3 regions of the Lactiplantibacillus sp. DA1 genome follow, and region 3 is predicted to be linked to each of the others. Evidence: predicted binding sites of a transcription regulator. Region 3 holds the regulator's gene; each other region holds the start of a gene.
The links. The regulator LexA, encoded in region 3, represses DNA repair genes until DNA is damaged. The targets are predictions, from matches to a motif close to CNAACANNTGTTNG.

Region 1 (10,762 bases), on a different contig from region 3:
GATATCCCAGAAATTATCTTCAACTTTAATGATATGGTCAGGTTTAACACCCGTTGCTTCCCAAAACTTAGCAGCATCCGTATCCTTGGGATAGACCGTCATGTATAACTTATCTGGATTCCAACCAAACCACTTCGGTGAGGTTAAGAGTTCCCACGCCCAACTGATAGCTTCTTTTTTGAAATAGTCACCAACGGAAAAGTTACCCAGCATTTCAAATAACGTGTGATGACGCGCTGTCCGGCCAACATTTTCAATATCGTTAGTCCGGATACTCTTTTGTGAGCTAGTCATCCGGGGATTATCAGGTACAACGGAACCATCAAAATATTTCTTCATTGTGGCAACGCCGGAGTTGATCCACAATAACGTTGGGTCATCTACGGGAACAAGTGACGCACTTGGGACAATCGTATGACCCTTTTCATGGAAAAAGTCTAAGTACATTTGCCGAATTTCACTACTACTTAATTTTTTCATTTAATTCTGGCACCCTTTCTATCATGCTTAATTTAAGGCAAAAAAACACCGTTGCTAGCAAAGACGCTGTTAACGCGGTACCACTTTGCTTGCAACGATGTGTTCGTTTACCTCTTAAGCTCATTAACGCTGAGACACGGACTAGTTTGCTAGTCATACTTTTAGGTAGCATCTAAACCACACCGCACTTTTCCCAGCAACCAAAGTGTCTCTTGACCGACATGTGATTTAAATATGTCCTTACTTTGCAAAGTATAGAAAACTTACTGCTGATTGTCAATACACCGTCCGGTAGTTTTTGACCAATCCGCGTCAATTATTACACCTTAAGACTTACGATCCTTGCGGGCATTCCGTGCAGCGGCACGTTGTTCAATGCGCCGATCCATCCGCGCCTTATCACTGATCTTTTTACGAATACGGCGTTTATACCCCGGCTTGATCTTCTTCTTAGATTTCTTGACATAACCAATCAGGGTTGGATCGAGCTTCTCTTGCTTAGGGCCACGTTTAGCACGACGATTACGGTCATATGAGTCCACAATTTCGCCATCCTGAATGGCCTTAGGCTTAAACTTAATGCCCATCGCTTCGACCGCACTGACCTTAGCTTCTTCGCCCGGACTATATAATGTAATGGCCGTACCAGCCATTCCATTACGACCTGTCCGGCCAACCCGATGAATAAAGAATTCCAAGTCATTTGGAATATCATCGTTGATAACGTGTGAGACGCCCTCAATATCAATGCCTCGTGCGGCTAGATCCGTTGCAACAACGAACTGATACTTCAACTGTTGCACATCACGCATCACCCGTTTTCGTTCACGTGGTTGGATATCGCCATGAATCATAGCAACGGTTAAACCCTGTTGCCGCAAATAATGCGTTAATTCTTGAACGCGTTCCTTGGTGTTAGCAAAGATTAACACTAGGTAGGGCTCCCCAATCGTCAACAACCGATAAATGATACTATTCTTGTCATGACTTTTGGTTGAAATCAACCAATTGTCAATAGTGGGACTAATCACCGATGCGACCGGAATTTCTTCCATAACTGGATTATTCATATACTTACGTAAGAAAGGCGTTAATTTTTGTGGCATCGTTGCTGAGAACACCAACATCTGCAAATCAGCTGGCATCCGCCCAGCAATCTGATCAACCACGTTCAAGAAGCCTAAGTCGAGCGTCATATCAGCTTCATCAACTACTAGTTGGGTCGCCCGATGAACATCGAGTGCTTGTGAACGCATTAAATCAAGAATACGGCCAGGCGTCCCAATAATTAGTTGTGGCTGGTGGCGATTAAGCTTTTCAATTTGTTCCTGCTTATCAGTACCACCAATGTATAACCCAATATGAATCGCTTTCGGGCTATGTTGAATTAATTGTTTAGCCGCCGTCTGAATCTGATAGGCTAATTCACGGCTCGGCGTTGTAATAACCGCTTGCACATAGTGCTCATCGGCATTCAGTTGATTGATCATGGGCAATAAGAAGGTATGCGTCTTCCCACTCCCCGTCGCCGACTGCCCAATCACACTCCGGCCAGCAGCAATTACCGGAATCAATTTTTCCTGCACTGCAGTCGGTTTGCGGAAATTGATGTCAGTTAGCGCCTGCATCAAAAACGGCTGCAATTTAAAATCTTCAAAACTTGCGGTCATAGTTAAACCTCTTTCTCATAATGGCTAGCGACTTGGTCGAGTTCTCGCACCACCGTTTCAATTTCTTGTTGGTCCTTCGCCTTGGCACCACTTGCTAAAGCGTGACCACCCCCGTCATGGTGTTTGGCCACGCCATTGATCGATGGCCCTTTCGAACGTAGCCGAATTCGAAAATCACCTTCCTTTTGTTGGACAAAAATCGCCCAACACTTGACGGTATCGATTCTTCCTGGTAGTGGCACAACTCCAGCGGTACTAGCATCGCCAATTGCAAATGAATCCATGATGTCATTCGTCAGAATAACATAGGCGGCACCAGAATCGAGTTGGGTCAAATGTTCATAAACGTAGGCCGAGAGTCGGGCAACTGGTAACGTGATCGTGTCTTCAATCCGGTTAACGGCTTCGGCATTGGCGCCAGCTTCCATTAGCGCGGCTGCGGCCCGCATGGTACTTGGCTTGGTAGCGGAATATAAGAAACGGCCCGTGTCACCAACAATTCCTGCGTACAATAGGCGGGCAGCTTCAGCCGTCAGTGTCAATTCTGATTCAAATGGCGCGAACCAGTTATAAATCATTTCACTCGTACTGGAGGCATCAACATCCACCCATTGTGGTTCCCCAAAAGCATCATCATTCGGATGATGATCGATCTTAACAATCGTCTTACCTTGTTGCCAAAACTCCCCATCAATTCTTGGCTGGTTAGCGGTATCGAGAATTAATACTAAAGCATCTTGATAGTCTGCTTCAGTAACTTCATCCATTTGCCCTAACCAATCAAAACCATGGTACTGTTTACCGGGCGTCAATACTCGTTTGTCTGGAAAACTAGCTTTGATGATAGCTGCTAATCCCAACTGACTGCCGATGGCATCCGGATCAGGTCGTTGATGACGATGAATAATAATTGTTTTTGCTTGTTTAATTAAGTCAAAAATTGCTGTTTGGACGGTCATAAATGAACCTTCTTACTCTCATAATTTACTGGTGGCGATTAAACTGTCACAGTACTCCAGTATACCGAAGAATCCCCGCCGCGCCAAATAAATTAATTATCATTCGGATAAAGCGGCAGCGTTAAGTTCTCAAAAGCTAGTGGTGCCAGGCCTGTCAACGTAATGCCAAGCAGCCGGATACCAGTATCAAAGTGAGTATCAACGACCTCGTCAAAAATTTCTTCGGCATATTGATCAAACAAAGTCGCGTCGTTCGGAATGAATTCACTAAAGGTTCTTCGCTTAGTAATCGTTACAAAATCACCATAGCGTAACTTTAAGACTAGCGTTTTTCCATGACGTTGATGTGCCTGCATACTAGTGGCGACTAACTTAGCAATGGCCTTCAGATGCGTGTTCACTTCCGCTGTCGATTGTAAAAACGGCCCGAATGTCCGCTCCTTACCAATTGATTTTCGTTCTCGTAAATATTCCACTGGCCGATCGTCGCTCCCCCGAACCCGCCGGTACAAAATGTATCCAAGCTTGCCAAATTGCTTGATTAAGTCTAATTCGGACTGTGCGTATAAGTCTTGACCGGTCATGATGCCTAAATCGTGCATCTTTGGAACCGTCTTTTTACCGACGCCACGAAACTTTTCGATTGGTTCACGTAACAGAAATGATTCCGCATCCTGTGGCAGGACAATGGTCACGCCAGCTGGCTTCCGATAATCAGACGCCAACTTGGCAATAAATTTGTTATAAGAAATCCCAGTTGAACAAGTCAAATGCGTCTGATGCCATATCTCTTGTTGTAATTTATGAGCCAATTCAACGGCACTGTGAATATGCTTTTTATTAACGGTCACGTCTAAATAAGCCTCATCAAAAGCAATCGGTTCAATCATATCCGTATATTCATGAAAAATACGATGAATCTGATCGGATATCTCACGATACAACGGGAAATTAGGTGTCTTGAACACTGCCTTGGGGCACAGCTCTAAAGCTTTAGCAGCCGGCATCGCTGAATGGACGCCAAATTGTCGTGCGACATAGTTGGCCGTTGTAACCACCCCCCGGCCACCGGTCTGTCGCGGATCATGAGCAATCACCAATGGCTGGGTCTTATACGCCGGATGTTCTCGTTCTTCGATTGACGCATAGAAGGCGTCCATATCTACGTGAATGATTTTACGCTTCGTATTCACCCGAATGGGCGCTTCAATAATTGACTGAGCCATTAGCTATCCCTCCTATTCTTAGTAGGTTCATTATACACGAACGTACGTTCAAAAGCGCGTGTTTGGTCCAAAAAAAGCCTAAAAAAAGATAAGCGGTGACCAGCACTGATCAACCGCTTATCTTTGATTATTATTTAGCTTCAGAATCAGACTCATTGTCTGTTGCTGAACTTGCTGATTCAACTTCAGACGTTGCTGCTGATTCAGCCGCCGCACCTGATTCTGGTGCAACCGTCTTAGCTGCTGTATCTTCGGCTGGTGAAATCTTTGCCACTGCGTTTAAATCGAAAACTAAGAAAATACCGTCACAATCTAAGGTAACCGTCTTTTCAGTTTCATTAACTTCATCGACAACGCCGTGTAGCCGACCAATCGTTGTGACCTTGTCACCACGTTTGATTTTGCTTAACATTTGTTGATGCTGTTGTTGTTGTTTCCGTTGCGGACGGATCATGAAGAAGTATAAGAAAGCAAACATGACCACGATGAACAGAATTGACGCCATTTGACCCATTTAATATCGCTCCTAATCTTAAGTGAAAGTTTGACTATCTTTAACTTTAACAAATTACAGTCTGAAATACCAGTATCACTAAAAGTTTTTCGGGTTTTTCTCGTTAAAACCGTACATTTCAAAGAAATTCTGCCGGAATTCCAGCAAATTATCATCCATAATTGCCTGCCGTACTTGCTTCATCAAGTGTAATAAGAAGTACAAGTTATGATAACTCGTTAATCGCAACCCAAACGTTTCATCCGCCTTAATTAAATGGCGAATATAGGCGCGCGTAAAGTTACGACAAGTATAACAATCGCAATTATCATCTAGAGGCGTGAAGTCATGTGCATAGGCCGCATTCTTGACCACCAGTCGGCCGTGTGAGGTCATACAAGTCCCATTACGGGCAATTCGCGTGGGTAAAACACAGTCAAACATATCAACACCGCGAATCGCACCATCGATCAACGCATCCGCTGAACCAACCCCCATCAGATAGCGGGGCTTATTCTCTGGTAATAACGGCGTTGTAAAGTCCAAGACATGATTCATTTCAGCCTTAGATTCTCCAACTGACAAACCACCAATCGAGTAACCGGGAAAGTCCAAGCTAACTAAATCTTTTGCACTTTGTTCACGCAAATCTTTAAAACCAGCCCCCTGAACGATACCAAACAAGCCTTGGTAATCAGGATGTTGGTGAACTTTTAAGCCCCGTTCAGCCCAACGACTCGTTCTGGCAACCGACTTACTAACATAGTCGTAACTTTCAAAGAACGGTGGACATTCGTCTAAGCTCATCATAATATCCGGGCCAAGATCATTTTCGATTTGAATGGCCTTTTCGGGTGACAAAAACATCTTTGAACCGTTCAGATGGTTCTTAAAATGAACCCCTTCCTCAGTAATGTCGCGGTTTTTAGCTAATGAGAAAACTTGAAAACCGCCTGAATCTGTCAAGATACCCTTTTTCCAATTCATAAACTGGTGTAAGCCACCAGCTTCCTTAACAATCTGTTCGCCGGGCCGTAACCAAAGATGGTACGTATTTGATAAGATAACACCCGCACCCATCGCATCCAATTCTTCAGGGGCCAGTGACTTAACACTGGCCTGTGTTCCTACGGGCATAAACATAGGTGTTGGGAAAGTTCCGTGTGGCGTAATTAGTTCGCCAAGTCGAGCCCCAGTATGCTTTTCTTTCTTAATTAATCGGTATTTAATTGCCGGTTCCATATCCGTTCCTCCGTATCAAAATGTTGCTAAACACAAACAATGATAGCACGAAATCCAGTCGTGAACCAGTCACAACGCCACGAGTAACTTGTAAGGTGTTGCCAAACATCGCAAAATAGCCCTAACATCAAATAGTCGCCTCAAGAATCCATTAGACTTTCTTGAAGCGACTATTAATCGATATTAAAAATGCTAAGATGGGGCTCAAAATCAGCTATGACTCATTGACCTGCAAGCAACCAGTACTGTTTAGATCAATCTAACCACTGATTTTCGATTAGCCCCAACAAGTTCCTATTTCAAGTTCAGCCTAATTAATGAATAAACATAGCATCCCCAAAACTGAAGAAGCGGTATTTTTCATCAATAGCGTGTTGGTAAGCTTTCAAAATCAAGTCCCGCCCCGTAAAGGCTGCAACTAACATGACTAAGGTCGACTTTGGTAAGTGGAAGTTCGTAATGAACGCATCCACAACTTTCCATTGATAACCAGGTTTGATAAAGATATCCGTCCAACCAGAATCAGGTTTGATCTCACCATCAAATTTACTACCAATCGTTTCTAGCGTCCGAATTGACGTCGTCCCAGTCGCAATGATACGCCCACCAGTTTGCCGGACTTCATTTAACGTCTTGGCAGCCTCTTCATCTAGTCGGTAAAACTCACTGTGCATCTTATGATCTTCAATATTATCTTCTTCAACTGGTCGGAAAGTCCCTAATCCGACATGTAGGGTTAAGTAAACTAACTTAATACCCTTGTCTTGAACCTTTTGTAAAAGTTCCTTTGTCCAATGAAGACCCGCCGTTGGTGCAGCGGCTGAGCCATTTTCTTTGGCATAGACCGTCTGATAACGATCAGGATCGTCGAGCTTTTCCTTGATATAGGGTGGCAATGGTGTTTCACCGAGACGCTCCAAGATCTCCATAAAGATACCATCATAGTGGAACTCGATCATTCGAATCCCGTCTTCTTTTTCAGCGGTCACAGTCGCCGTCAACTGACCATCACCAAACGAGATCACCGTACCGACCTTGGCACGCTTAGCCGGCTTCATTAACGTCTCCCACTCGTCACCTTCTGTGTTATGAAGTAATAAAACTTCCGCATGGCCACCAGTTTCAGGCTTAACACCATACAAGCGGGCTGGCATCACGCGTGAATTATTCATCACGACCGCGTCGCCTGGATTAAGTTGATCAATAATATCGTAAAAATGTTTATCTTGCATTTCACCCGTTTGGCGATCTAATTCCAATAACCGTGAACTGTCCCGCTCTTTAATCGGTGTTTGAGCAATCAATTCGTGTGGTAAATCATAATCAAAATCTTCAAGTGTTAAACTCATATTGTGACCTCTTATCTTTATTTATTTTGGGGGTATGGAAACCCTAAGTGTTGATAACCTTTAATTGTAACGACTCGACCACGTTGCGTCCGCTTTAAGAATCCGATTTGAAGTAAGTACGGTTCAACGACTTCCGCAATTGTATCCGTCTCTTCACCAATATTAGCCGCAATGGTTGCTAGCCCAACCGGACCACCATCGTAATATTCCAACATCGTCCGCAAAAGCTTATTGTCAGTCTCGTCTAGGCCCGCATCATCAACACGTAAATAGGTCAACGAGCGTGCCACGATTGCCTCGTCGATGGCGTCCTGGTCGGCGACTTCCGCAAAATCACGAATCCGCTTGAATAATCGGTTCGCAATTCGTGGCGTTCCACGTGAGCGCCGTGCAATTTCGTGGGCCCCCGACGGTTTGATGCTTGTTTGAAAAATATCTGCAGTCCGCTTAACGATATCTTCCAAATCCGCAACTTCATAATACGCCATGTGTTCGACAATCCCAAACCGATCTCGCAATGGCGCCGATAACATCCCAGCCCGTGTCGTTGCTCCGATTAAGGTAAACGGCGGCAATGGGAAATGCACGGGATGAGCTGTCGGCCCTTGTCCAACCACAATATCAACAAAAAAGTCTTCCATGGCTGAATATAGCATTTCTTCAACGATTTTTGGCAACCGGTGAATCTCATCAATAAATAAGATATCACCTGGTTCCAGTTCATTCAAGAGCGCCACTAAATCACCAGGCTTTTCAATTGCTGGACCGCTAGTCGTCCGGATATTGACCTGCATCTCATTAGCAATCACCATCGCTAACGTTGTCTTTCCTAATCCCGGCGGACCATACAGCAACACGTGATCTAAAGATTCTTCACGCTTGCGGGCCGCTTCAATATACACGCCTAATTCATGTTTGACCCGTGCTTGGCCAATGTATTGGGCTAACGTTTGCGGACGTAGCGATTTTTCTAATGAAGCCTCTTCGTCATCAGCTTTATCCCCAGATAATAACTTGTCATCATCCATTCGCTACTCCTCCCATCTACTTCTTCATCAATAATCGTAAGCCTTCGCTTAATAGCGTATTAGTATCAGCAGCTTGCACTTGACTAAACGTTTCCAGCTTCTTGGTCACTTTCTTCACATCAGCCTTCGAATACCCAAGGGCCTCTAAAGCGGCCAATGCATCCGCTAACGCTCCGTCAACAGCTGGTGCATTCACATCTAACGCCGTTTGGCCCGTAACATCAACGTTCAGATCATTTAATTTACCTTTCAAATCTAAAACAATTTGTTGGGCCGTCTTCTTGCCCACCCCTGGAAAACTCGTCAGGTAAGTGGCATTTTCTTGATTAATGGCTTGAATCAAGCCAGCATGGTCGTTGTTCGCCAAAATTGCCAGTGCCGATTTCGGACCAATCCCCGAAACACCGAGCAGCTTTTCAAACAATGCCTTCTCGTCAGCATCAAAAAAACCAAATAGGCTCATCCCATTGTCACTAACGGCTTGGTGGATATACATCTTAACTGCAGTTTGTCCCACCTGATAGCGGTACGGATTAGCCGTTAGCACTTTGTAGCCAATGCCATTGACCTCAATCACCACAAAACCGGGGGTTACATCGGTCACTTGACCGAGAAAATATTCGTACACCGGAAAAACTCCTTTAAATAAAACGTATGTTTGCTTGCTAAATTGTACCACATTTTTATAGCGGCTTAACACTGGTGCATCGATAAAAATCAAATTTTAATATTGGCCTAGTTCCCCTCAGTTGATTTGATAGCGCTAATGACAATAAATGCTTGCTGAGGCGTAAATGGCGTGCTATGCTCAAAGTCTTAGGAGGGTCGCGCTATGCAACTTAAACCGTTTAAAGCGGTGTTACCAACCGCAACTGGTCAAGCTAAAATTCAAACTGCTACTACCGATTGGGACCATCACGACACAATGATCCAGCCCGATTTCAGTTATTACTGGTATGAACTAACGCTAAACGGCGTTCACCAGTGGCGTTTAATTGCCAGCTGGCCAGTTGACCAAATCGTAACAACCATGGTCCCTGGTACCATCAATACAGTGCTTTATCCGCAACAGCCCGTTATTGAGATGCTAATTGACGACTGGGTGGGCCATTTCGCACCGATAGTTGAAGTGACGGACACCGCTCACGTGACGCATCGTCTCTGGCAGATTACCGAACCTGAAGTCAACACCGACATCACCGCTGCCATGGCACCAGTCACACCGCAAAAAACGTGGTTGACGACGATTAGTACGCCACTAGTAATGCTAGTGTCAACAACTGAATGGCAAAAATTCGCAACTGCGCCAGCTATTCCTGATCAGTTGATTGCCATGGCAACGCCTCATAATTAAAGGTGCGCCAATTATAAAATCAACCGGTTTCGACACGCTTCTTTACGTTATTGCTGATAAATTAAAATGGGCTTCTCAAGAATCACATTCGATTCTTGAGAAGCCCATTTTAAGACAACAATCTTGCACATTGCACTAATTATTCTTTAGCACGAATCATGACCCATGATTAACGACGTATAACATCCTTAATCAAGTTTACCGCCTACGATGGCGTAACCACCACCAACATGCAACCACCAAACTAATACCAGCACTAATTACACTCAGCCACAAACCAATTTTTAATCCAGGCGTCCGATAAGTGAGTCGGATTCGGTGCCGACCAGCTGTCAACTTAGCTCCCACAAAGCCCTTGTTGACCACTTGCGTCTTGACGGTATGACCATCGACTTGCAGTTGCCAGCCGGACGAGTATGGAATTGACGTTGTCAGCACAGTTGCCGTCTTAGTCATCGTGGTTCCCGTAATCTGATTATTAGTCACCCGCTGCTGTTTCAGCCCGCTCTTCTGTAGTTGACGCGTCCGTTGGCGATAAGTCTTTCCTAACGGTACAGCAATCAATTTAGCGGACTTGAAATGTAAACTACGAATACTCGTGAAGTTCAGTGTAATCAACTTGCGTGCGTGCTTACTATACCCTAAGTTGATCACTGCTGATGTGCGTGGCTCATAATCCGACATATTCGTTGTGCCCAGTTGACTAAAACTCGTCAAATTATCCATGGTTTGAGCAGTTAAGGAATAGCCACTGGCACTTAGATTACCCTTCAAACCATCCCGAACATCATCTAGATAATCGACTTTGGTATATGGACGCGCCGTAAACACATTTGTATTTTGACTCGTCGTCAAAGCATGTTTGATTGAAGAACGTCGATAACTGATGCCATCTAGCACGAGATAGAGTTCCGTGTTTCGATACCGTTTGGGATGTTTGATGGTCAATTGGTATGGCATC
Region 2 (10,762 bases), 190 kb from region 3:
TTTTTCTGCCGAAATTACGGCGGCCATCACTGATTTACCAAACGTGGAAGTCATTAACGAAGAAATCACGAGTCTTCCAGATGGCATTACAGTCGTGGCGACCGGCCCATTAACCGCGGCGTCCTTAGCAAAATCGATTCAAGCGTTCAACGATGAAGATGACTTACACTTTTTCGATGCGGCGGCACCGATTTTAACGAAGGATTCGATCGATATGGATAAGGTTTACCTCAAGTCACGTTATGACCGGGGGGAAGCGGCCTATCTCAATTGTCCGATGACGGAAGCGGAATTCGACGTTTTCTACGACGCGTTGATCCATGCCGAAATGGCCGAAGCCCATGATTTCGAAAATTCGGATGTCTTTGAAGGCTGTATGCCGATTGAAGTGATGGCCCAACGTGGGCGCCAAACGATGCTATTTGGCCCACTTAAACCAGTGGGCCTTGAAGATCCGAAGACGGGCAAGCAACCCTTTGCAGTCGTTCAGTTACGTCAAGATGATGCGGCCGGCGATCTATATAATATTGTGGGCTTCCAGACCCATCTTAAGTGGGGCGAACAGAAACGGGTCTTTTCACTGATTCCTGGCTTAGAGAACGTTGAATTTGTCCGTTATGGTGTCATGCATCGTAATACCTTTATGAAATCACCAAAAATATTAACGCCAACTTATCAGACGCAGCAACGGCCTGACCTATTTTTTGCGGGCCAAATGACGGGCGTCGAAGGCTATATCGAAAGTGCGGCGAGTGGGATCGTTGCGGGGACGAATGCGGCCCGGTTAGCGCTTGGTCTAGATCCGGTAATATTCCCAACGGACACGATGATGGGGGCAATGGCCCACTATATCACACACACGAGTGCTAGCAATTTCCAGCCAATGAATGCGAACTTCGGGATCATGCCGAAGCTGAAGCAACGCATTCGCGATAAGCGCGAACGGAATACGGCGATTTCTGAACGGGCCTTGGCCGACCTAGCAACCTTTAAAGATGAAACGTTGACTGTTAACAACTAAAATATCGCCTATAACAGGGTGCATAATTGTGTTTTCCTCCATACTTTGCTAAAGTAGCAACGTATGGAGGTTTTTGCATGGAAACGGATTATTTAACCCTCTTTTTAAAGTATATTCGGGTGGAACGTCAGTATTCGGAAGAGACGGCCGCGGCTTACCGTGAAGATATTCAGGCTTTTAATGATTTCTTAACGGCAAATGGCGGTGCGAAAGCGTATACTAAAGTTGACCGGTTAGATGTTAACGTCTATTTGAGTCATTTATATGACCGGCACTTGACTCGCAATTCAATTGCTCGGAAAGTTTCAAGCTTGCGGTCGTTCTATAACTTTTTAGTTAAGAATGATTTAGCAAAATTGAATCCGTTTGTGTACGTCCAACTCAAAAAACACGCGGCCCGCTTGCCCCGCTTTTTCTATCAAAAGGAGCTGGACGTATTATTTCAAACCGTCTATGCGGATGATAGTGTGATGGGGGCCCGAAACGCGGCGTTGTTAGAAGTTTTGTACGGCACTGGGATTCGGTTGAGTGAATGTGTCGATTTACAATTAGCCGACGTTGATTTCGATCTTAAGATGATGTTGATTCGTGGGAAGGGCGATAAGGAACGCTACGTGCCGTTTGGTCGGTACGCGGCCGCTGCCCTTCAACATTACGAAACCGTCTGCCGACAACCAGTGATGGCCAAATATGAGCAGACGCACCAAACCGTGTTTATTAACCGTCATGGCGGGCCGATTACTGGTGGCGGGATCGAATATGTCTTGAATCAAATCGTTAAAAAAAGTAGCTTGACGGCGGATATTCATCCCCATATGCTCCGGCACACGTTTGCGACGCAGATGCTGAATAATGGTGCTGACTTGCGGACCGTGCAGGAGCTGTTAGGTCATACGAGCTTGTCCACGACGCAGATCTATGCGCACGTGACCAAGGAACATTTACAACAAGATTATCGTCAATTTTTCCCACGGGCAACGCGGGAATCGACAAAGGAGACTGAACATGACAGTGAAATTTGAAGCAACTACTATTTGTGCCGTTCGTCAAAATGGTCATAACGCCATGGCTGGTGATGGCCAAGTCACGATGGGTGAAAAAGTCGTAATGAAGGGCACGGCCCATAAAGTTCGGCGCATTTATAATGATCAAGTCGTCGTGGGGTTTGCCGGGAGTGTCGCGGATGCGTTCAACCTTGAGGATCGTTTTGAAAAGAAACTCAACGAATTTTCTGGCAACTTACAGCGGGCGGCCGTTGAATTAGCCCAAGAATGGCGCAGTGACCAAGCGTTACAAAAACTAGAAGCATTGTTGATCGTGATGAACAAAGATGAGATGTTACTTGTTTCTGGGAGTGGTGAAGTAATTACCCCAGATAACGACGTCTTAGCTATTGGTTCTGGGGGTAACTTTGCTTTGGCTGCGGCGCGCGCAATGCAGTTACACGCTAAGGACATGAGTGCTAAGGAAGTCGCTGAAGCGGCCATTAATATCGCTGGCGACATTGATATTTTTACTAATCATAACGTCATTTCAGAAACTTTGTAATGTAGGAGGAAACTCGCATGGAAGAAATCAATAAGACACCGAAACAAATCGTGGCCGCACTTGATAATTATGTCATTGGCCAAAACCAGGCCAAAAAAGCGGTGGCCATCGCGCTACGGAATCGTTATCGACGGATGGAACTGTCTGCTGAAATGCAGGAAGAGATTACCCCGAAGAACATGCTGATGATTGGACCAACCGGGGTCGGGAAGACGGAAATTGCGCGGCGGTTAGCCAAGATCGTGCACGCCCCATTTGTGAAGGTTGAAGCTACTAAGTTTACGGAAGTTGGTTATGTTGGTCGTGACGTTGAATCAATGGTGCGGGACTTGGTGGACGTGGCCATCGAAATGGAAAAACAGCAGGCTTATTCCGGTGTGCGGGCTAAAGCGGTCCAAGCTGCTGACAAACGGTTGGTCAAGTTATTAGTGCCGGCCCAAAAGAAGCAAGCTAAAAGCAATGGCAATGAATTCCAAAATATGATGAACATGTTTAGCCAGATGCAAAATGGCCAGACTCCCAACGTTGACGATGCGAACAATGAAGAAGTGACTGATGAAGTCCGCAATCAACGGTTATCGGTTGCAGATCAGTTGAAAACCGGCCGCTTAGAAAATTCAGAGGTCACGATTGAAATGGATGATCCACAACAGGCAGCTGCGGGTAATAATAACATGCTCGGCCAAATGGGGATTGATCTTGGTGATAGCTTAGGGGCCTTAATGCCGAAGAAGCGGATCCAACGGACGATGCCAGTTGCGGAAGCACGGGAAATCTTAGTTCGCGAAGAATCCGAAAAATTAGTTAACAATGCTGATATTTATCACGATGCAATCGTACGTGCTGAAAATACTGGGATCATTTTTATTGATGAAATCGATAAGATTACTAAGGGTGGCCAACAAGGTTCGGGTGAAGTTTCACGTGAAGGGGTTCAACGTGATATTCTACCAATTGTTGAAGGATCGCAAATTTCAACAAAATACGGGCCCATCAATACGGATCATATTCTGTTTATTGCTTCAGGCGCCTTTGCAGAAAGCAAACCAAGTGATTTGATTGCTGAATTACAAGGCCGCTTCCCAATTCGCGTTGAATTAGATGATCTAAGTCAAGACGACTTTGTTAAAATTTTAACGGAACCAAAAAACGCCTTGATCAAGCAATACATTGCTTTGATTGGGACTGACAATATTAAAGTGACGTTTACGATCGAAGCCATCGAAGCGATTGCGACGATTGCTTATAAAGTTAACCATGAGACTCAAAATATTGGTGCGCGCCGGTTGCACACTATTTTGGAAAAGCTCCTAGAAGAATTGCTGTATGAAGGACCAGACATGGAAATGGGTGAAGTCACGATTACAGAAAGCTATGTTAATGACCGCATCGGAAACATCGCGCAGGATAAGGATCTTAGTCGCTATATTTTATAAGGGGGACGTTTACGCGGATGACAGTAGAATTAAAGAATGAGTACCTGACCGTTTTAATTAACGAGGCCGGGGCTGAGCTAAGTAGTGTCAAATCTAATGATGGTATCGAGTACATGTGGCAGGCCGACAAAACTTTTTGGGGTCGGCACGCACCCGTGTTATTTCCAATCGTTGGTCGATTGAAGAATGATCAATATACCGTTGCTGGTCAGGCTTATCATATGGGACAGCACGGTTTTGCCCGTGATAACGATTTTACGGTCGTGAAGCAAACGGCAACGCAAGCAACGCTTGAACTGACTGATAGTAGTGCAACGCGGGACATGTATCCGTATGCGTTTCGCTTACGCTTGATTTATACGTTGACGGATCATGAATTAACCGTTAACTACAATGTGCATAATCCAGCTAATCAAGAATTACTGTTTGCGGTTGGGGGGCACCCGGCCTTTAACGTGCCACTTGCTGATTCAACCGCAACTTTAGCTGATTATAAAATTACGGTGGCGCCACGGAAGGTTTATTCACATATTCCGTTACAAGCACCGTTAAATGATGCGGCTAATGCGGATGATTTTGACTTAACGAAACCGTTGGCGCTCAGTCGAGACTTGTTTAAAGATGATGCCTTGATTTTAGCGCTGGATCATCATGAAACGACATTGATGTTGGATACTGATCGGGATGATCATGGGGTGGTCATGACGATCGAAGACGCACCATATGTCGGCATGTGGTCTCCATACCCCGCAGAAGCGCCATTCGTGTGCTTAGAGCCATGGTGGGGCATTGCGGATAACGTTGATAGTGATGGCCAATTAAGTCATAAGATGGGCATTAATCGGCTTGCAGCGAACCAGACGTTTGATGCCAAATATGCGATTAGCTTTTTCTAACTAAAATTACGATGATTTAGCAAAACCGGTCGACAGGCTTGACCGGTTTTTTGGTGTGATCAGAAAGTTAAGCATAAGCATTTTGTATCATGTTACTTTAACTAAAACAACAACAAAGCCCAGCAACTAAGCTTACCGATTTCTAAATAAAAGACCACTCAATAATGAAGTGGTCTTGAAAGTCACGCGATTATTTGCGGTTGGCACGTTGCTGACGCCGCCAACCGAGTCCGAAGTGCACTAATGATTCGGTTCCGTTTTTGATACGTGCAATGTTACTGCGGTGCCGATAGAAGATGAAGAGGGTCAATACAAAGGCCACGAGTGATAGCAGCCAATCTTGATAGTAAAAAATCGCAATCAACGTGACGATTGGAAAGGCCGTCATACTAGCAACACTAACCATACTGGTCGTATAAACCAACAGTAGCATGATGGCACTAGCAATCAAGAAAAATTCCCAATTATAAGCCAGTAAAATTCCGGCACTGGTGGCAACGGCCTTGCCACCTTTAAAGCCGATGTAAATTGAGAAAGTATGTCCTAAAATAGCTGCTAGTCCAATCAATAAGGTATACCGGTTATTCATATGAAACAGCAAGGTCGGTTGCAGTGCTGCAATGGTGCCCTTTAGAATATCCATCACCATGACAATTGTTCCAGCGGTCGGACCCAGAACCCGATATGTGTTGGTGGTTCCGATGTTACCACTGCCTGCTTGACGAATATCAGTGTGAAAGAAAAACTTGCCAATAATGACACCCGAAGGAATCGCGCCAATTAAATAGGCGATGATCAGCATAATTATTATTTTCAAAGTTGGTTCCTCCTGCAATAGAATCAATCAATATTTTAGCATTCTTTTTAAGATTGTGGGAATTAATTGGTTTAAAAAATGATGTTTGCGTGTCAAATTATGAAATTAAAATGATTTTTTGATAATTTTTATATGGCTAAAAGCTGACGGTAAAGGCCTTTAAAGCGCTAACTAGCAAATTAACCACGCGTTTTAAGAACTAATCGCGACCACTAATAAGTTTATTCATTGAACTGGCGCTTAGAATCAACATGAGGTAAGCTAGTAGGTGGCTTTAATTTTTTAGTTGTATCGTTTATCACGAACGTATGTTTGCTTTTTGGATCAGTAACGTGTATGCTAACAGATAATGAGCATATGTGATAATGAAATTTTCAATACGATTACGTCTTGACAGGTCGAGGCTTTTAGGACTATTTTATTACGGTTACCTTAAAGTATTACTTGATGAGGCAGATTTATAAATATCAAAGGAGTTGTGAGAATGGCCAAGAAAAGCCCAAAATATGATGATTCTTCAATCCAAGTACTTGAAGGATTAGAAGCCGTTCGGAAACGTCCCGGAATGTATATCGGTTCTACGGACGGCCGCGGACTCCATCACTTAGTTTATGAAATTGTTGATAATGCGGTTGATGAAGCCTTAGCTGGCTATGGTAAAGAAATTAACGTGATTATTCACGCTGATAACAGTATCACCGTTGTCGATCATGGTCGTGGAATGCCGGTTGGAATGCATGCATCTGGCATTCCAACACCTGAAGTTATTCTAACAGTCTTACATGCTGGTGGTAAGTTCGGCCAGGGTGGTTATAAGACCTCTGGTGGGTTGCATGGGGTCGGGGCAAGCGTCGTTAATGCGTTGTCGTCCGAATTGACGGTAACGATCATCCGTGATGGTTACCGCTATGTTGAGCACTTCAAAGATGGCGGGCATCCCGTTGGTACCCTCGAGAAGAAGGGGAAGACTAATAAGCCAACTGGAACGACGATGACCTTTAAGCCGGACGCCAGTATTTTTACAACGACGGTTTATAATTTTCAAACGTTGGCTGAACGGTTGCGTGAATCCGCATTCTTACTTAAAGGTGTCAAAATTACGCTGACTGATGAACGGGAAAATCAGCAACAGGAATTAGTCTTCCATTACGAAGATGGTATCAAGGCGTTTGTCAGTTACCTCAATGAAGATAAGGACACCCTCGGGGATATCATGTTCTTTGATGGCACTAAGGAAGGCGTCGAAGTTGAAGTAGCTGCGCAGTACAACGATGGCTATTCGGAAAATTTGTTGTCATTCGTCAATAACGTGCGGACGCCCGATGGTGGGACACACGAGGTCGGGTTCCGCAGTGCCTGGACGAAGGCGTTCAATGAATATGCCCGCAAAGTCGGCCTATTGAAGGACAAGGATAAAAATTTGGAAGGCTCTGATGTTCGTGAAGGGCTATCCGCTGTTATTTCATTACGGGTACCGGAAAATCTCTTACAATTTGAAGGTCAAACTAAGGAAAAGCTTGGGACACCCGAAGCCCGGACGATTGTTGATAATATCGTGAGTGAACAACTCCAATTCTTCTTGATGGAAAATGGCGAATTTGCGCAAATGTTGATTCGCAAATCAACGAAAGCTCGTCAGGCCCGTGAAGCTGCTCGCAAAGCCCGTGATGAAAGTCGAAACGGTAAGCGGCGGCACAAGCAAGAACGGTTACTTTCTGGGAAATTAACGCCAGCGCAGTCTAAAAACGCTAAGAAGAATGAATTGTTCTTAGTCGAAGGGGATTCGGCCGGTGGTTCAGCTAAACAGGGGCGTGATCGAAAATTCCAAGCTATCTTGCCATTACGTGGTAAGGTATTGAATACTGAGAAAGCCAAATTAGCTGATATTGTCAAAAATGAAGAGATCAACACCATGATTTACACAATTGGTGCCGGCGTTGGCCCCGAATTTGACCTTAAAGCAAGTAATTACGATAAAGTCATTATTATGACCGATGCCGATACCGATGGTGCCCATATTCAGATTCTGTTACTCACGTTCTTCTACAAATATATGCGCCCAATGATTGATGCTGGCAAAATTTACATCGCTCTGCCACCGTTATATCGGTTGCAAAAGAAGCAGAACAAGCAGTTGCGGACGGAATATGCTTGGACCGATGAGGAATTAACGCTTAAGACGAAGTCATTTGGTAAAGGCTACGCATTGCAACGCTATAAAGGACTTGGCGAAATGAACGCTGAGCAATTATGGGAAACAACCATGGATCCTGAACAGCGGACACTAGTTCGAGTTCGCATCGATGACGCGGCGTTAGCGGAAAAACGAGTCACGACTTTAATGGGTGATAAGGTGGAACCTCGTCGGAAATGGATCGAAAGTAACGTTCACTTTAACTTAGACGAAGACGGATCATTACTAGATAACGAGGCCGTCTCATCCGCACATGAACAAGCCGACGAAGAATTGGCACAACAGCTAAAACAATAGAGGGGGTCGTAAAATGGCAACTGAACAACCAAAGATTCAAGAACTAACCCTTGAAGACGTCATGGGCGACCGCTTCGGCCGTTATTCTAAATATATTATTCAAGAACGGGCCTTGCCAGACATTCGTGATGGCTTGAAGCCAGTACAACGACGAATCCTATACGCGATGAATCAGGACGGGAATACCTTTGACAAGGCCTTTCGTAAGTCCGCTAAGTCAGTCGGAAACGTCATGGGTAATTTTCATCCCCATGGTGACTCTTCGATTTATGAAGCAATGGTGCGGCTTAGTCAGGACTGGAAGCTGCGAGAACCGTTAATTGAAATGCACGGGAACAATGGTTCCATGGATGGTGATCCGGCTGCCGCCATGCGGTATACCGAGGCGCGTTTGAGTAAAATCGCTGGTGAAATGCTTCAAGACATTGATAAAAAGACTGTTGATATGGTCCTAAATTTTGATGACACGGAGTATGAACCCACTGTTTTACCGGCCCGCTTCCCTAACTTATTAGTTAACGGGGCAACGGGGATTTCGGCCGGTTACGCAACGGAAATTCCGCCGCATAACTTGAGTGAAGTTATCAACGCGATTTTATTCCTGATGAATCATCCTAAGGCAACACTTGAAGACTTGATGGACTTTGTCAAGGGACCTGATTTCCCAACTGGGGGGATTATTCAAGGATTGGCAGGCATCAAGCAAGCCTATGAGACTGGTCGTGGGCGTATCGTGGTACGGTCACGAACCAAGATCGTGCCGCTTAAGGGGAATAAATCACAGATTGAAGTTTCAGAGATCCCTTATGAAGTTAACAAGGCGCAATTGGTGAAAAAGATTGATGAAATTCGCATTCTGAAGAAGATCGAAGGAATTGCCGAAGTTCGTGATGAAAGTGATCGCCAAGGATTATCGGTGGTGATTGAATTGAAGCGTGACGTCAATGCAGAAGGTATTCTGACATACTTACTCAAAAATACCGATCTACAGATCACTTATAACTTCAACATGGTCGCTATTTATCATCAGCGACCTGAACATGTTGGCCTCAAAACAATTCTAACGGCCTACTTGGAGCATCAACGGGACGTTGTAACCCGTCGAACTCAATTTAACTTACAAAAGGCTGCTGATCGCCAGCACATCGTTCAAGGCTTAATCAAGGCGATGTCTATCCTCGACCAAGTGATCAAGACGATCCGTGGTAGCAAGGATAAGAAAGATGCCAAGCAGAATTTAGTTAGTCAATTTGATTTTACTGAAATTCAAGCAGAAGCCATCGTGACAATGCAACTATACCGGTTGACGAACACCGATGTGACTCAGTTAGAGAAAGAAGCTGCTGAATTAGCTAAGGCCATTAAAGCCTATCAACTGATCTTGGCAGAACCTAAAGAACTCGATAAGGTCTTACGGCGGGAGTTGAAGGCTGTTCAAAAAGCCTATCCAACTAGTCGGTTGACTGAAATTCAAAATGAGATTCAAGAGTTGAAGATTAAGACAGAAGTTGTGATTCCACAAGAGGACGTGGTTGTCATGATTAGCCACGATGGTTATATCAAGCGGACTAGTTTGCGGTCGTATTCGGCCTCTGAGCCTGATGATAATGGACTTAAAGATGAAGATTATCCAATCTACTTAGCTAAGAATAGTACCTTGGATCATTTGATGATGTTCACCAACATGGGCCATCTGATTTACCGACCGGTTTATGAAATAACCGACGCCAAGTGGAAAGACACTGGTGAACACATTTCTCAGACGATTGGACTGGCCGACAATGAGCGCATCACGTGGGTCTATTCTTTTGAAAATCTTAAAGCTACTGGGAAATTCTTAGTGGCAACTAGTGACGGTTATATCAAACAAACCGCTTTTGCTGATTACACGCCGGGCCGAACTTATAAGACCCGGGCTAGCCAGTTTATAAAAATGAAGTCAGATGATGCAACCGTTGTGACGGTCAAATACTTACCAGCTGCGCCAACGGGAACTCTGATTCTGATTACGCAACATGGCTATGGCCTGCGCTATGATTTGAGCGAAGTCCCAACAATTGGTGCGAAGGCGGTCGGCGTCAAGTCCATGGATCTGCGCGATGATGCGATTGTGCGGGCTGCCATTGCGGCTGATGATGATGTGATTGCCATGATTACGCAGCGTGGTTCGTTTAAAAAAATGAAAGTGGCCGATCTCCCAGTGACGAGTCGGGCCCGTCGTGGGGTACAAGTTTTACGAGAACTGAAGAATAATCCACACCGGGTTGCTGACTACGTCTTAGTGGCTAATAATGCTAATGGGGTAGCACTTGATATTTTGACTGATCGTGGCAAGCACCATTCAATTTTAAATGACGATCACCCAGTCAGTGCGCGTTATTCTAATGGTTCCTTTGTGGTTGATACTGACACGGAAGGTAAACCTGTTGCCATGCAGATTCATCCCATTCCACTAACTGTATAGTTTTTAATGCGAATGCTTGCACGTTAACGGGCATTCGATTAAGATAATATTATGGCAGGGTAAAAGATTATGAATTAGTTAAGCTTTAT
Region 3 (10,762 bases):
GGCGTATTCGGCCTTCAACGCACTTGATTTGTCATTGAAAGTTTCATGATAAATTAATTGCAAGGGGCGCCGTGATTTTACACGTGTGTACTTAGCACCTTTGCCAGCGTTATGTGTTGCTAACCGGCGTTGTAAGTTATCTGTAAAACCACCGTACAACGACTGGTCAGCACATAACAATACATAAAAATAATATTTTTTCGTTGCGGCGTCGACCGTAACCGTCTTATCAACCTTTGCCATAAAGTAGCGTGTGCACCTCTTCTCCATACTCACCATTATCTTGATATACCACAAGCGGCGGCATAATCCGAACGCCATTGGCCTTGCCATCTTTGATCATTTCAATTAACACCATGTTGGCTTCTCGCCCGGCCTTAGGATGCACAAACCGAATGCGTTTGGGTGCTAACCGATTCCTAGCCATTGCGATGAATAAATCGTCCAGCCGCTCAGGACGGTGAACGAAATAAGCCTTACCATTCATTTTTAGTAAATCACTACTCACAGCCAAAATCTGATCTAAATTGGCCGATAATTCATGACGCGCAATTGCCAGATGTGGATTAGGATTTTTAACACTTTGGGGCTGATCTTTAAAATATGGTGGATTACATAGGACCGTGTCCACCGAATCTTTCGGTAATTGTTGCGTGATTGTCAGTAAGTCTTCGTTTAGAACCGTCATCTGTTGTGTTAAATTATTCAAGATAACACTTCGTTGTGCCATGTCCGCCAACCGTGGTTGAATTTCTACGGCTGTAATATGACCGCGAGTCTTGGCGCTGGCAAACAATCCCACGGCGCCATTACCAGCACAGAGATCCACGATCTGACTGTTAATCCCCTTCGCAACTTGCGCAAAGTTCCCCAGTAAAACGGCATCTAGTGAAAATGCAAACACTTGAGAACTCTGAATAATTTGAATATCTTTACTATATAATTGATCAATACGCTCATCAGCGTGTAACGTGACGTCAGCCATACTCGGCCACCCCCTCCATTAAAATCATCGCAAAGCTATCATACAATTAACTTGCAGAATTTGCCAAATTTCGTCATACTGTGAGCAGTTAGTAAACGAAAGGAAGATCGTGATGTTTTATTCTTTTATGCGCGGACTAGTCCGACTGATCATCACCATAATTAACGGTCGGCCCCGCTATCAAGGACGTGCCAACCTTCCTGAGGGCGCCTACATCTTAGTCGGCCCACACCGAACATGGTTTGATCCTCTATATTATGCCTTAGCCGGTAGTCCAATGAAGTTTAGTTTTATGGCTAAGGAAGAATTATTTAAAAACCCTGTTTTGCGGTTCATTCTCGTCCATGCCAATGCTTTTCCTGTCAACCGCCAACATCCTGGACCCTCCGCGATCAAGACCCCTGTCAAATTCTTGCGAAGCGGAAAACTCTCACTAATTATGTACCCTTCAGGAACGCGACACTCACAAGAACTCAAGGGTGGCGCGATAGTTATTGCAAAAATGGCTGGCGTACCCCTCGTCCCAACTGTTTACCAAGGACCATTGACCTTCAAACAGCTCTTCAGCCGACAACGCGTCACTGTCCGTTTTGGGGAACCCATCTACATCGATCGAAAACTTAAACTAGATGATGCCGGCCAGAAACAAATTGAGACTAAAATGCTCAGTGCTTTTGACCAGCTGGATCACCAAATTGATCCAACATTCAAATACATCGATCCCGCAACAACTAATTCTAAGCGCTAATCATACAATAAAAAAGTGTCGGTAATCGCGATTGCGAACCGGCACTTTTTTATTATCAACACTACTTACTATCGTTTTTAGAAGCAGCTTTCATTGAATTTAACATCTGGTGCAATTTCTTTTCGGATGGGCGTTGACCCATTTGCATCATCATGCTCCGAAGCATTTCTTCACTAATAGGTGGATTTTGCTTCAAATAGTTTTGCATATAATGCCGGGCACCAAAGAAGCCACCAGTTAACCCAACTAATACGCCGATAACGACGATTAAAATCCAAATTCCAGTAGACACAGTCATTCCCCTCCCTTATTACAGTCTTCATTAAACTAGTCTACACAAATTAATAATAAAAGAAAAGGAAAATTTGTCAGTTGACAAATTTTCCTGAAATCGGTTAATCATCCCGCAGGCCACGATCACGTTGTACCTGGCGAACCTTTTCGGGCGTAACCTCTTTACCATCTTTATCATAGACTTGCAGCATCTCAACTTGTTGCCGGAACCCGGCCCGAAATTCCTGCAAGTATTTTTGCCGTAACTCTTGCCGTTCCGCTTCTTCCAACTCGGTGAGGCCCTCGGCTTTCGCCTTATGAGCTAACTCATTGATCCGAGCAAGCAATTCTTTTGAAATCAAAGTAGCAGCCCCTTTCATCAATGCAATATACACGAAAACAGACCGTAAATCAATTAATAGCGTTTGTCAACCGAACATTTGTTTGAAAGCTGTGAAACGCTATGCTACAATTGGTTTAACCAATAATGAAAATAATAAATGAGGTGCCAAGATGAGTAAAACATCGGAAAGCAAACAAATGGCCGTTCTTCGTTTTATTTATGAACGCGTCAATGAAAAAGGATATCCGCCAACTGTTCGTGAAATTGGGGAAGCCGTTGACTTATCTTCGACTTCAACCGTTCACGGCCATATTTCACGACTTGAAAAGAAGGGTTACATTCAAAAAGACCCCACCAAGCCCCGCGCCATTGAAGTAACGCCCGCTGGCTTCGAAGCCTTGGGAGTCGAAACCACCCCGCATCAAATTCCAGTCCTCGGAACCGTAACCGCTGGGCAACCCATCTTAGCGGTCCAGGAAGCCACAGACTACTTCCCGATCCCTAAGGAATTAGAATCATTCGGTGGTGATCTATTCATGCTAACGATTCGAGGCGAAAGTATGATCAATATCGGCATCATGAATGGTGATCAAGTTATTGTCCGTCGTCAAAGCTCAGCTGACAACGGCGACATCATTATTGCGATGACCGATGAAAATGAAGCGACGTGCAAACGTTTCTTCAAAGAAGCCGATCATTACCGCCTCCAACCCGAGAATGATACGATGGCACCAATTATTCTGAACAACGTCTCCGTCCTAGGTAAAGTTGTTGGTTTATACCGCGACATGCTTTTTCAATAAGTATTAATGATCAAAAAGATGACCTTAGCCGTCATCTTTTTTTATTGTCACGGTCCTTACTCGCTTATTTCCCGCGTAGCGCAATATTTATAGACATGCGCTATAAATATTTTTGCCCTTCACATTGAGCAAGCCGTGACAAAGTCGTCGTTGCCAGAAATTCACGGACCCATGCCGGATCAGTCTTACTGTAATCGCGTAACGCCCAACCAATCGCCTTTTGAATAAAGAAATCTTCATCGCATTGATTGCTTAAAATGGCCGTCCGTAAATACTGAACATTGGTTTGTTGCTGCCAACCTAACTGTAACGTAATCCCCACTCGCCGAACCCATTTGTCAGTAGCGCGCAAGTACACTGGCCCCGCTTGTTCTAAGCAACCGTGCTTCAGAATGTACGTTGCTAGTACTTTACGCCACGCATCAACACTATCCCACCACGGCGTCACCGTAAGTTGCTGCTGACACCATTGATACTGAGCCGGTGTTAGTCGGCGCAGATTGGCCCGCGCAAGGTCAATTGCCACGTACTGATACTCGCGATAAGGTTGTTGATAATAAAAAACTAGCCAGTGTTGTAACTGGTGTACCGTTAGTTGGTGACTCGCCTGACGAATCGGTCGAAACAGTTCCCTACGCTCCGGACTTTTAACCCCCAGAAATTGAAACTGGTCACGCATGTACTTAGCCATCGGTGCCTGATTTTCAAGATGACTAGGTAAAAAAAGTGGTGGTGTCGTCAGCAAATTAGTCATTTTGTCCCCTCATTTTCAAAATATTTTAATTCGGTGTCAAACAGCCAATAGTTCAATGGTATAATAATTATATTATTTCAAACATTGGGAGTTGGTTACATGTTGTTCCTAGCCATTATGGGCTTGATTGTTTTTCTATTAGCTTTATTTTCCGTGATTTATGCACGTCAAACCGGTGGTGGTTGGAAATTTCTAACGTTCATAACAGTCTTAAGCGCTGTGGTCACTATTTATGCTGTTATCAAACTACCGTATTGGCCTTACAACCAGTCACAGCACACTACCAGCAAAGCAGCATCAAGTGCTAAAACTAGTACAAGTACTAGCAAATCAAAATCGACGAGCTTAAGTTCCTCACAGGTTATTTTCAACGAAGGTAGCGCTAAACAAGCTGCAGCAACGACTAAGTTAAACGAAGAAAACATTCTTAAACAGCTGCAAGCGAACTATCAGTCAATCGGGACGGTCGCATTTACGAAAGCAACCAAAACTTATACGATCACCCCAACCGGCAAAAAATACGTCAAATCTTTAAAGACAATCAAGTCATATCCGTCACAAAATCAAAAAGCCATCACGACAATTACGTCAAACTTCAAGTCCTTATCTAAGTCACTTAAAAAGAATCTAGCGGCTGGTTATACCATTCAACTGCTACAGCCAGATACAACTGATAAAACCTTACTTAGTGTTAAAGATGGCCAAATCATCACTAATAATTTCAAATAACAAAAGCACTTGCCTAGCAATTTTGCTAATATCAAGTGCTTTTTTATTAAGCCTCGCGATCCAGGTATTGACGTTGCTCAGTTTTTTGTCCAGTTAGCACAAAGCGGTGTGGATCATCCGCAACTGACACAACCTGATCTTCAGCTTGCCATTGCAGTTGCTGATTAAATAATGTCTCATATTCCGCGACACTGACTCGTCGACGACGGGCTAAACGTTGCGGTAAGCCAGAGTCTAAGCCCAATTGATAATCAGGCTGGAGTTCACCAGTATAAAACTCCCCCTCTGCACCAGAACCATAACTGAATAGTCCTAATTGGTCGCCCGGCTGTAACTGCGGATCTGTTAATAATTGCGATAATAAGCTTAAATAGAGTGACCCAGTATACAAGTTGCCCACTTGCCGGTTTAACTGACGCGCATGCTCAAAATGAGCCAGCCAGCGTTTTTGCTGGTCATCATCGACTAGTGGCAAAACGCTCCGAAGTGCCTTAAGTCCCATTTTTGTATATGGCAAATGAAAGGCCAATGCCGTCATCGCTTCTGGACGTGTGTGCGTTGTTTTCAAGTAATCTTTAAAAACATCTTGGAAATAGTCAATATAAATATTAGATGAGTATTTACCGTCAACTAGGGCTTCTGTATGGTACAACGGGCGCCAGAAATCCATTACATCGGCACTAAGTAAACTAGTTGTAGTCCCCAATGACAACACCTGAGGATCAACGCTAATTAACATGGCGACCGCCCCGCCACCCTGAGTCGGTTCTCCCGGCGTGTTCAACCCATAACGAGCCACATCGCTACCAATAACTAGGGCCTTCTTATCAGGATGAATCCGAATGTGATCCTGGGCCAACTGAACGCCAGCAGTCGCAGCATAACATGCTTCCTTCATTTCAATCGTGCGGACGCGCCGGTTCAACCCCAACAATTTAGCCACGTATATGGCACTTGCTTTCGAATTATCAACACCCGATTCGGTTCCAACAACTAACAAATCAATGGCGGCAATATCTTCAGCCGTTAGCATTGGTGCGGCAGCATTCGCCGCGAGCGTAACTGCATCTTGACTAGGTGGAATCACTGCCATCTTAGACTGACCGATACCAATCAAATATTTATCGGGCTCAGCTTGACGCGCTACCGCCAACTCAGCCATATCAACGTATAAATGTGACGTTGCAAAGTGCAACTTATCGATGCCAACTTTCACTTATTTCCCTCCAATTTGTTAATAACAATAACGAGTTAATCTCCATTTCCAAGTGGTCCCAAGTAATGAAAGTCTGGATCAGATCCAAGCCGACAACAACTGAATGCACGGCTGAGTTCATTATGAAAAGTAACGACGATTGCAGGTGTTGCCCAAGTTGAGGCTGCCCAAAAGACAGTGTCATCAAACTCCCGCTGATCATTTGGATAACGGTGATAACCCTGAGTGCTGTCCCATATGGTGCCATGCGTATTTAACCAGTCCTCTGCTAACCCCGCTTCGACCTGTGCTATGACATCGTGATTATCTTCGATCAAACAGGCCAGTTTTTGCCAATCCAATTGCCAATTATGACTGCGCGGAGTCTGTCCGCGTGTTCCCAGTGGCGTATGTGTTAATGCGATCGGTGTCAAATCGACAAAATCCACTTGGATCACCTCATTCGTGAATCATCTTAAGATTTCTCAACTATTATATCATTTTGACATAAAAACATTGCAAACAATTGCTTGACCTGGGACGGGTTCCATAATCTATGCTGAGTTTAAATAACAGTAGTTAAATCAATTATTTAAGTAAGGAGTGCGTTAATATGTGGTTTTTACGTCATCATGATCAGACTAAACTTCAAGCTCCAGTCGCAGGCATTTATCAGGACCTCCCCGCAGCCGCTCACCCACAACAAATAGGCCTACTTACCATGCAACCAACAGACACTGTGATTAACGCCCCACTCGATGGAGATGTCATTAGCTTGTCATCATCCAGTATCTTCCTTAGAGCACTCAATGGACAGCGCTTTGAACTTCGTATCGACACACTCGACTATCAAATCAGCTGTGATTGGCAAGTCCGGATTGGCGACTCTGTCTCACCACTGACAATTTTAGGCACACTCAATGGTAACTTGGCAAGTATCACCATCACGATCTACCGGATTGATTCAATACATGCGGCCAACTTAGTGACGGCTGCCAACGACTAGATTAATGCTTAAGATTCGGCAGTTCCATTCGGCTAGCTGAACTGTCATATTCGAAAAGTAACCCGCTAGCTGGTCAAGTACTTTCATGACAAAGCAGCGCTCGTTCCATCAATTTACAACTTCCCTATGGTCTTCTTTTTACAAAGTTCCATACAAATGCTTTTTTGCGTACTGCTGTCAACTTGAAATTCTTAAGTGTCATCTCATTATAGTAAAGTCACGCAATATGAAATTGAGCCACAGCAGTGTTTACTAGTGTCTTAATTGACTAGTTATCGCGAATCCATTACAATTTTTGTGATTCGATAATTGATTGCTTTATACCTTAATTCGGGCTATGATATTCATACTGGTTTAAACTACTTTTCTTTATTGATTAGTAAGCGACGACTGCTCAAGCGGTGCCATTTGGTATCGATCACCAAGCCAAAACGCAATTGATTCGTCTAAAAACTATAAGAAGGTCGGATACTAATAATTATGAAAACCATGAGTCTAGTTGTTCCGTGTTATAACGAGGAACCTACGATTGAAATATTTTATCATACCGTTGAAAAAGTTCTAGCGGATAATCCGGAGGCGTTCAACGATATCACAACTGAATATGTCTTTGTCAATGACGGCTCTTCCGACGACACGCTGAACGTGCTACGTACATTAAACGCTGCTCATCCTGACACTGTGCATTATGTTTCATTTTCTCGGAATTTCGGTAAAGAGGCCGGTTTGTTAGCAGGCTTAGAACATACCATTGGGGATTATGTGGCCGTCATGGACGTTGACCTACAAGATCCGCCGACTTTGTTGCCCAAAATGTTAGCCATGCTTCAAAGTGGCGAATATGACTGTATTGGTACAATGCGGGAAAATCGTGCTGGTGAACCCTTTATTCGTTCGTTTTTATCACGTTCGTTTTACTCAGTTGTTAATAAAATTTCAAAAGTCCAAATTATTCCTAATGCCCGCGATTATCGCTTAATGACGCGCCAAATGGTTGATGCCATCTTAGAATTACCCGAATATAATCGCTTTTCTAAGGGAATCTTTAACTGGGTCGGTTTTCGGACAACTTATTTAAAATTTGAAAACCAACCCCGGTCTGCCGGCGAAACTCATTGGTCAATCTGGCAACTCTTCAACTACTCAATGGACGCCATCGTTGACTTCTCTGATGTTCCCCTGAAAATTGCTACGTTTACGGGCGGCTTACTTTCCTTAGCTTCCATTATTAGTATTTTTGTCGTAATTATTCGCAAATTACTATTTAATAATAGTGTCAGTGGTTGGGCCTCAACCGTCACCATTTTGCTCTTAATTGGGGGCATTCAACTGTTCTGCCTTGGCATTATTGGCAATTACATTGGTAAGATTTACATTGAATCAAAGCACCGGCCTCACTATATTGTGCAAGAGAAAAAATAACTCATTCATAATTGTCCAATACCGCTTTAATTGTTAGATACTACTACAAAATCCAACCTGCTTCTACCTGCTGTCAATTTAATTATTGATGGCAGTTTTTTTGCTCTTTGTTAGTTGATAACGTTATATTCGAGACCCAATTCACTGAAAGATTGATTTTCGGCATTCGCCTAACCACGCTGAATTAACAGTAATCTGGCACAAACTGAGTTTGGTTTACATTCAACTCACTTAACGTTGCTGTAAATAGACCTCGCTAGCATCATCGTATGTAAAATGACCCAGCAGTATCCAATGGATCAAACTGTCTGGGTCATTTTTGTTATTGAGTAGCGCCCACTTACCAGCGACTATCGAAATCTAATGTACCGTATACATCGTTTCAGTTTTATCTGAAACTCGAAAACCATTTTTCAACGGCACCGCCGTCGGTAATTTACCAATAGTAGTATTACCAGCATGCCCCACATACACATGGGATTGACCATAATGCGTATCTGCCTTAGCTTCATCCGCTTTACTTTCAACGCTCTCATCACTGGCATACTGGTAATGCCCATTGGTTGTGAAAGTCTGTGAAGGTAAGTTTGACCGTAGCCCAGCGGCAGCTTGTAATTGCTGACTCACCTGTTCACGACTGTCTGGGTAAACCTCGACCATACTACGACCAGCAACGTCAAACGTTCGCCACTGAAATGTCAACCGTTTAATTCGATATCGCTTAAAAATTTCGCGGCTTTTAAACAGCGTTAATAGATCGTGATTCGTTAAATTAGTCCTCATTTGATCTTTCAAATCACTGACAACTTTTACTCCTTTAGACGAAAGTCCTTCCTGATTTAAACGCTTAACCATTGCATAAAAGACGGCTTGTTGCCGAAAACCACGATGTTGATCGTTGTCGATATGTCTTTCTCGTGCATAGGCTAATGCACGCGCACCAGTCATCTTTTGCAAACCTGCTTTAAATTTTTCCGGTTTTCCCCAATAATTTTGTCCGATAAAATCACGATCAACATTAACTTCAACAGGGCCAACATCATCAATCGCTTTAATAAAACCATCCCAATTAACAGTGAGGTAATAATCAATTGGTAAATTCAAATAATGTTCAACGGTTGCCACCGCCGCCGCATCACCACCATAGGTATACGCCGATTCAATGCGTTGATAACCATGATATTGCTGCGAATGAATCTTAACAAAAGTGTCCCGTAACAAACTACATAAGGTCATTGTTTTAGTTTTGTGATTCACAATAACTACCATCATTCCATCCGTGCGCGTTGTCGATAATTTACGCTTACCACTATTATCTAACCCCATCAATAAAAAAGTACTGACTGGTTGTTGGGCCAAATTGTGATGTGGCTTAATAACTCGGGACTCATGGAACGAGTGCAACATATTAAATAATCGAATACCTTGAACTGTAAAAACCACCAACATGAAGGTAATACAACTTGTTACTAGTACAATTAGCCGTTTTTTTTGCCATTTTGGCAGTTGCCGCCTTCTCATAGACTCAGTCCCCCCGCATTTCATTAATATCGCGCTTAAATCGATCAGTAATGGCCATTGTTTTGGCCCAAATTTGTTGTTCTGTACGCTGATCTCTAGGCGTCTTAATCTGATAAGTGTTCATAATTTGCGCAGGATGCCCTCCTAAAACATAAATAGCATCTGAAAGACGCACCGCTTCAGAAATATTATGCGTTATCAAAACAATCGCTTGCATTTTAAATTTCCTGCGTTCCCATAATGTAATCAAATCTTGCCCTAACCGCTGACCCGTTAAGACATCTAGCGCTGAAAACGGTTCATCTAAAAGGAGCAATTCTGGCTCAACAGCAAGCGCACGAGCAAACCCAACGCGTTGTTTCATTCCTCCAGATAGTTCATAGGGGTATGCATTTTCCAACCCTTTTAAACCAATCAAATTAATTAAATTGTCAATTTGTGTGTCAACATATTGACAGTCAGAATTAAGCTGACTTTCTAGGCCAAACATAATATTTTGACGTACTGTCAACCATGGAAATAGCGCAAAATTCTGAAATACCATACTCATCCGGCGATCAGGAGCCGTGACTAAGTTACCATCAAAAGTAATGACGCCATAGCTGGGCTGAATAATCCCCGCAATCATTCGTAATAGTGTTGATTTTCCGACACCAGACGAACCAATGATACTAATAAACTGGTGTGTTTGAACTTGTAAACTAACCGCTTGTAAAATCAATTCAGACTGCCGCTGTTTTGAAAGTATAAAGGACTTTGAAACATGATCAACATCTAATAAAACTGCTTTTTTCAACTTAAACTCCTCCTCTTATTAATAATGAAAGCGACGTTCAGCAAACCGATATAATGGTTGCCAAATCAGCACAACACATAATCCAACAATGACACAAATAATCAGTACGCCAGTTGCTTCTGCAGGTTTATTATTGATATTTTTGGCAATGTAAGCACCAAGTCCAGTAACCGCATACTGGTGAGTG

Region 1: dinB (DNA polymerase IV) is a predicted target of LexA. The motif match lies at 4,373-4,386, and genes of this name have one in related genera.
Region 2: parE (DNA topoisomerase IV subunit B) is a predicted target of LexA. The motif match lies at 6,020-6,033, and genes of this name have one in related genera.

Annotation. Positions count from the first base shown of each region.
Region 1 is NZ_JAWHTQ010000006.1:35,924-46,685, forward strand. Features, by position in the region: gene alaS (alanine--tRNA ligase) at 1-480, opposite strand, end outside; gene RXV91_RS10130 (DEAD/DEAH box helicase) at 807-2,150, opposite strand; gene RXV91_RS10135 (bifunctional oligoribonuclease/PAP phosphatase NrnA) at 2,153-3,109, opposite strand; gene dinB (DNA polymerase IV) at 3,202-4,335, opposite strand; gene yajC (preprotein translocase subunit YajC) at 4,466-4,849, opposite strand; gene tgt (tRNA guanosine(34) transglycosylase Tgt) at 4,928-6,070, opposite strand; gene queA (tRNA preQ1(34) S-adenosylmethionine ribosyltransferase-isomerase QueA) at 6,385-7,419, opposite strand; gene ruvB (Holliday junction branch migration DNA helicase RuvB) at 7,437-8,447, opposite strand; gene ruvA (Holliday junction branch migration protein RuvA) at 8,464-9,075, opposite strand; gene RXV91_RS10170 (DUF1015 family protein) at 9,280-9,801, shown strand; gene RXV91_RS10175 (YfhO family protein) at 10,000-10,762, opposite strand, start outside.
Region 2 is NZ_JAWHTQ010000002.1:152,479-163,240, reverse strand. Features, by position in the region: gene trmFO (FADH(2)-oxidizing methylenetetrahydrofolate--tRNA-(uracil(54)-C(5))-methyltransferase TrmFO) at 1-1,021, shown strand, start outside; gene xerC (tyrosine recombinase XerC) at 1,099-2,043, shown strand; gene hslV (HslVU peptidase proteolytic subunit) at 2,027-2,569, shown strand; gene hslU (ATP-dependent protease ATPase subunit HslU) at 2,587-4,005, shown strand; gene RXV91_RS03370 (aldose 1-epimerase family protein) at 4,023-4,901, shown strand; gene plsY (glycerol-3-phosphate 1-O-acyltransferase PlsY) at 5,092-5,718, opposite strand; gene parE (DNA topoisomerase IV subunit B) at 6,203-8,209, shown strand; gene parC (DNA topoisomerase IV subunit A) at 8,223-10,673, shown strand.
Region 3 is NZ_JAWHTQ010000002.1:339,851-350,612, forward strand. Features, by position in the region: gene RXV91_RS04195 (GIY-YIG nuclease family protein) at 1-243, opposite strand, end outside; gene RXV91_RS04200 (tRNA1(Val) (adenine(37)-N6)-methyltransferase) at 230-985, opposite strand; gene RXV91_RS04205 (1-acyl-sn-glycerol-3-phosphate acyltransferase) at 1,098-1,733, shown strand; gene RXV91_RS04210 (YneF family protein) at 1,795-2,031, opposite strand; gene RXV91_RS04215 (DUF896 domain-containing protein) at 2,129-2,386, opposite strand; gene lexA (transcriptional repressor LexA) at 2,520-3,152, shown strand; gene RXV91_RS04225 (DNA alkylation repair protein) at 3,253-3,906, opposite strand; gene RXV91_RS04230 (hypothetical protein) at 4,006-4,635, shown strand; gene RXV91_RS04235 (hydroxymethylglutaryl-CoA synthase) at 4,682-5,851, opposite strand; gene RXV91_RS04240 (hypothetical protein) at 5,887-6,279, opposite strand; gene RXV91_RS04245 (hypothetical protein) at 6,444-6,836, shown strand; gene RXV91_RS04250 (glycosyltransferase family 2 protein) at 7,317-8,258, shown strand; gene RXV91_RS04255 (LCP family protein) at 8,619-9,803, opposite strand; gene RXV91_RS04260 (ABC transporter ATP-binding protein) at 9,784-10,575, opposite strand; gene RXV91_RS04265 (ABC transporter permease subunit) at 10,594-10,762, opposite strand, start outside.